DNA from 2 places in the Clostridium sp. Marseille-Q7071 genome. Region 2 is predicted to be linked to the other one. Evidence: a T-box and tRNA genes for the amino acid it is inferred to sense, from the RefSeq annotation. Region 2 holds a T-box; the other holds one or more tRNA genes.
What was found. A T-box is a leader RNA that pairs with one kind of tRNA and senses whether it is charged. The one in region 2 lies ahead of lysS (lysine--tRNA ligase), so its partner is inferred to be a tRNA-Lys.
Positions count from the first base shown of each region.

Region 1: it encodes a tRNA-Lys, which carries the amino acid that the T-box ahead of lysS (lysine--tRNA ligase) is inferred to sense. The anticodon was not compared.

Region 1 covers NZ_CBCOPR010000001.1:3,402,880-3,406,099, forward strand. Annotated here, with positions in the region: gene ACWPW7_RS16145 (hypothetical protein) at 1-14, opposite strand, end outside; gene ACWPW7_RS16150 (VanZ family protein) at 813-1,250, opposite strand; tRNA gene ACWPW7_RS16155 (tRNA-Lys) at 1,747-1,822, opposite strand; rRNA gene rrf (5S ribosomal RNA) at 1,858-1,975, opposite strand; rRNA gene ACWPW7_RS16165 (23S ribosomal RNA) at 2,285-3,220, opposite strand, start outside.
Region 2 covers NZ_CBCOPR010000001.1:789,595-792,814, forward strand. Annotated here, with positions in the region: gene ACWPW7_RS03680 (YjiH family protein) at 26-1,384, opposite strand; T-box leader at 1,677-1,944, shown strand; gene lysS (lysine--tRNA ligase) at 2,070-3,220, shown strand, end outside.

The sequences.
Region 1 (3,220 bases), 2.6 Mb from region 2:
CTTTCGTCTTTCATTTTAATGCCTCCAAAATATTTTAATTATATTTTTACCATTTTCATTTTCTTTTATGTATAAATACAAAAATACTAAAACTAACATTAATTATGCTTATTTTATAGCGATTCTATAAACTTTATGGGTAATAACATAATATATAACTTTATTACAGAAGCTATTAATATATATTTTTTGTAATAAATCTATTTTATTAGTTAAAAGACTTCTTTATTTCAGTTTTAACTAAATATGTTTTTTTATTCCCATGTAATGTAAAATACTACTGCATACTATAAAATAAAACTATTTGAATAACTATTAATCAATGAAAAATAGGTCATATTGGAAATATAGGGGATTTATTAAATAAATTATAATGTTTTCCTTTTGATTATAATTAACTTACAGAGGTTTCGATTTGAGAGAAAAGGTTTTATTATTGAAGATAATTTTTATATAGTAAAAATTTTGAAAGAGTGTTTTAAGAAATCTAGACATGATAATATATAAGCTTCTACTTACATAAGAACTAAAATTCATAAAAACTAAAAGTTATATTCTAATAATAATTATAAATGCAAAAATGATAATTATGATAAAGTAAAATCCTTAAAGTTTTATGTACAAATCTACAATAATATAAGTACAAATACTTCAGAAGACTTTATTGAAAGTCTATATTAAAATTAAATCATAAAAAGAAAGTCGTCATAATTATGCTGACTTTCTTTCTATGATTCTCATGAACCTAATAATAGAAAATTATGTGGCATTAATAATTCTTACCTTATGAAAAAATTATAACTCAACACTATTTATAATGTAGAAACATATTTTATCTTATTTTTTATATATACAATCAACATGCCCATCATTCCACCACTAGTATCTAATATAACATCTTTTATACTTCCTTCTCTTCCAATTACAAATAATTGATGAAATTCATCACTACAAGCATAGAGAAACACAAATACTATACTTAAAAGAATGCTACTTTTAAATTTAAAATATTCTTTTAATACATTATAAAAAAGTATATAAAGAATAAAATATTCTGTGAAATGTCCTAACTTTCTAATTATGAAATTTGATAATTCTCCAAAAATACCATTAAAATTTATTCCTATAGTTCGAAGCATAGATATAACCAAATAACTTTGTTCATCAGATTGTATCGATGGCTGATGTGAAAACCAAAATATAATACACATCCATGCTATAAGTAGAAACCATTTTAATTTTTTATTCATAATTTTTTCCTCGCTAAATTATATTTTAAATAATATACCTATAAAAGAAAACTTAATTTTATCTTTTATATAGAATTCATTGGTGAAATTCTAAGTTTTCATATAGAAACCCTATATAGGGATACAATGCGAAAACTTAATATATACTCTGGAAAATAAATTTTCTATAAAAACAGATTAACCCCTTAGAAATTAAGGATTAATAATTAAAAATGAAAAATTTAGGATGAAATTCACTGTTAGTGAATTTCTAAAATGAAGTTTATCTTAAAAAACTCCAAAGACTTTGACGGTGGAGTTTTAACCATAATTCTTCATTATTAATTCTTAATTTTTAATTCATTGTAAAAATTTTATTATGAAAATTAAAATCATGCATAAGCTAAATTTCCATTAAGGAACCCTACAGTATCCTTTAATTATAGTATTAATTATTAAGTTGATTATGCATTATTTACAATATAAAAAAATCCTTAGTACACATTGTACTAAGGATTGGTGGCTCACCGGGGGATCGAACCCCGGACACCATGATTAAAAGTCATGTGCTCTACCGACTGAGCTAGTGAACCATATTACTAAGCTAAGTTAAACTTAGCTTAGCACTACCTGGCAACAACCTACCCTCCCACAGGGTCTCCCCTGCAGTACTCTCGGCGTCCTAAGGCTTAACCTGCCTGTTCGGAATGGAAAGGGGTGTTACCCTTAGGACCATCATCACCAGATAATTATTCTTCCAATAATATTAGAGTTCTCTACTGTTGACTTTACGGATATTTATATAATTCTCTAACATTATTGTACTTTTTATAATAATATTATTAACATATTATTATAAAATATTCAAGATTTATCTTAAGAGAACTACATATTCATGTAGTCACTCCTACAAAGGTATTTAATCAATAAGCGAAACATCTTTAAAAATTTATATAAGCTTCACATTACTACGTCAGCTTCAGTCAATCCTTATACTGCTCGCTTCTATTAATTTCAAAGAAATTATTCTCTGAAAATTGCACAGTGAAATCAATTAGGTCAAGCCCTCGACTTATTAGTATGAGTCAGCTGAACATGTTGCCATGCTTACACCTCTCACCTATCAACCTGGTGTTCTTCCAGGAGTCTTACTAACTTATGTTATGGGAAATCTCATCTTAGGGGGGGCTTCACGCTTAGATGCTTTCAGCGTTTATCCCTTCCAGACATAGCTACCCAGCTGTGCCACTGGCGTGACAACTGGTGCACCAGAGGTCTGTCCATCCCGGTCCTCTCGTACTAAGGACAGCTCCCTTCAAATTTCCTACGCCCGCGACGGATAGGGACCGAACTGTCTCACGACGTTCTGAACCCAGCTCGCGTGCCGCTTTAATGGGCGAACAGCCCAACCCTTGGGACCTACTTCAGCCCCAGGATGCGACGAGCCGACATCGAGGTGCCAAACCTCCCCGTCGATGTGGACTCTTGGGGGAGATCAGCCTGTTATCCCCGAGGTAGCTTTTATCCGTTGAGCGATGGCCCTCCCACGAGGAACCACCGGATCACTAAGCCCGACTTTCGTCCCTGCTCCACTTGTCTGTGTCGCAGTCAGGCTCCCTTCTGCCTTTGCACTCTTCGAACGATTTCCGACCGTTCTGAGGGAACCTTTGGGCGCCTCCGTTACTTTTTTGGAGGCGACCGCCCCAGTCAAACTGCCCACCTAACAATGTCCCGTGACCTGATTCAAGGCCTCCGGTTAGAATTCCAGTACTATCAGGGTGGTATCCCAAGGATGACTCCACAAAGGCTGACGCCCTTGCTTCCAAGTCTCCCACCTATCCTGTACAGATAGTACCGAAACTCAATGCTAAATTGCAGTAAAGCTCTACGGGGTCTTTCCGTCCAATCGCGGGTAGCAAGCATCTTCACTTGCACTACAATTTCGCCGGATTTGCTGTTGAGACAGTGCCCAAATCATTACGCCATTCGTG
Region 2 (3,220 bases):
TAGGATTTATTTAAATATATTATATTTAAAACAATATATGTGCAATCAGTACTATAATTGGTAGAGTTACTATAGTTCTTTCAATAAAGATTATTATTAAATCTTTTATGGAAACAGGAATTTTAGAGCCTATTAGTAATCCACCTACTTCAGACATGTATATAAGTTGTGTTACTGAAGTACAAGCTATAACAAAACGAGTCAAATCACTTTTAATAGTACTTCCTATAACAGTAGGTAGAAACATATCTGCAAATCCTACAATTAAAGTTTGAGAAGCCTCTTTTGCTTCAGGTACTCTTAATAATTCAAGTAAAGGAATAAAAGGAAGTCCTAAAAATTTAAATATAGGAGTATACTCTGCAATTATTAATGCTAAAGTACCTATTGCCATAACTATAGGTATAACACCCATCCACATATCTAAAACATTTGTAATACCTTCTGTTAAGACTCCTGCTACGCCACTATTCTTGCTAGCTTTTTCAACAGCTTGTTTTAATCCCCATTGAAAAGGAGTAAAACCTTCAGGAATTTCTTCTTTGATATTTTGTTTATTATCTCCATAATAGGTATCTGGTTTTTTAGATAATGGTGGAATACGTGGTGTTATGATTGCTGCCACAATTCCTGCAAAGGTAACTGTTAAGTAAAATGGTACAAATAGATGACCAAGATTTACTTGAGAAATTACAACAAGACTAAAAGTGATAGATACAGCAGAGAAAGTTGTACCTATTACCGCTGCTTCACGAGTGGTATAAAATCCGTCTTCATATTGTTTGCTAGTTAAAAGTACTCCAATGGTACCATCTCCAAGCCATGAAGCAATACAGTCTATTGAGGAACGTCCAGGCAATTTAAAAATAGGACGCATTACTTTAGTTAACAACGTACCAAAAAATTCTAGTAGTCCAAAGTTTAAAAGCAATGGTAAAAACATGCCTGCAAATAAGAATACAGAAAATAAGATAGGTAATAAGCTATATAAAAGCAATCCTCCAGTATTTTCTGACCAAATCATTTCAGGTCCTATTTTAAATGCAGTGCAAACTGCAAATATCATACTAGCAATTCTTGCAATTAGCCAAATAGGTGATATATTAAATAATGTATTTAAAAAGCTATTTTTTAAGATAAATTTAGGTTTAAATATCTTAGTTAAAATAGTTCCTGTTACAGTTACACATATAATGACAGTCATAACAATTGGTAGTATTTCTACAAAATAATTAAGAACAAATTTAGATAATACAGCTACAGGTATAGTAATATCTCCATTGTATAAAATAGGTGTCATAAAAAATAATACCCCTATTAATGATGGAATAATAAAACGTAACAAATCAGCTGAGGAATATTTCCTTTGATTTAAATTTTCCATTAATAAATTTCCTTTCTTATAAAGTTAATAATTATACAAACAATATTTATAATAATACATTATTTTTAATTCGCCAACCCTTATTTGTAATTAACCTTATATTGCTATAAATAAAAATACAAGGAATGAATAAAATTTGTATAATCATGCAAAATATTCATAATTATAGATTTATTAAAAATTGATAGAAACAAAGTTTAGAAGAAAAATCATATGATTTAAGAGATTTTTTTAAAAAGTTAATTTTCTTATTGACTTTTGCAATTATTCGAATTAAAATAATATTTAAAATATAAAGACTATGAAGAGAAGAGTAGATAAATTAATTGTTGTACAGAGAACTCCAGTAGGTGAGAGGGAGTGAATGAATTATTTATCGAAAAAAGACTCTGAGTTTCAGGTGGATTTTAACTTGCTAGTTAAAAGTATACTTTGACAGGAGCTCCTGTTATAGAGCTAGGGTATAATCACAGAAATTGTGACGTACTTGAAGAGGTTAATATGGTGACGTATTAACAAACTGGGGTGGTACCGCGAAGTTAATTACTCTCGTCCCCAAGACTATTGTCTTGGAGGTGAGAGTTTTATTTTTGACTTTTTTTAATTTTAATAAGACATCTAATATAAAAACACTAGTTACTTTAAGAAGATGTCTAACTTTTAAAAATGAAAGGTGGTATCATTAATGTTTAGAAATTATGAAAATATTGAAGATTTAAGAGAAATAATGAATGACGCAAATGAATTTGTAGTAGAAAGAGTTAAAAAATTAAATGAGTTAATAGAAAGAGGAATAAATCCATACCCATATAGTTTTAAAGGATGTGTTTATTCAAATTATATAATAGACAATTTTCATGATATAAAAGAAGAAGAAGTTTTTACGCTATCAGGAAGAATAATGCTTCTTAGAAGAATGGGAAATGTCACATTTTTAAACCTAAGAGATCAAGAAGGAGATATACAGGTATATCTAAATAAGGGTGCATTAGGTAATGAAAGGTATAATTTATTAAAACTTATAGACACAGGAGATATTATTGGGGTAGAAGGTACAGTATTTAAGACTAAAACAGGGGAAATAACAATTAAAGCGAGTGAGTTCACTATGCTTTCTAAATCTATAAGACCATTACCTGAAAAATACCATGGAATTCAAGATATGGATTTAAGACAAAGACATCGTTCATTAGATATGATTATGAATTCAGAGGTTAAGGAAAGATTTATAAAGCGTTCAAGAGCTTTAAGTTATATAAGAGAGTTTATGAATAGCATAGGATTTTTTGAAATGGAAACTCCTATTCTCGACACTAAATATGGTGGAGGGGAAGCAAAGCCTTTTGTCACCTATGTAAATGCACTAAGCTCTGACGTTTATATGAATGTATCTCCTGAGCTTTATTTGAAGAGGCTTATGGTAGGGGGTGTAGATAGGGTTTACACTATAGGAAGATCCTTTAGAAATGAAGGAATTGACAGAACTCATTACCCTGAATTTACTCTTTTCGAATGTTATATGGCATATGCGGACTACACAGATATGATGAGGCTTATGGAGAATTTATATGAGTATGTATTTACTAAAGTAAACGGAACAACAAAGAGTGTCTATGATGGTGTAGAAATTGATTTTAAAGCACCATGGAGAAGAGCTAGAATGTGTGATTTAGTAAAAGAAGATACAGGGATTGATGTAGAGTTCTTATCAAGAGAAGAAATTGTGAAAATAGTAGAGGAAAGAGAATTGCTAAGTGAGGAAGCTTTAGAAGGATTAGATATTAAAGACATGACAAAAGGTGATTTAATAATGACTATTTTTGATGAGTATTCAGC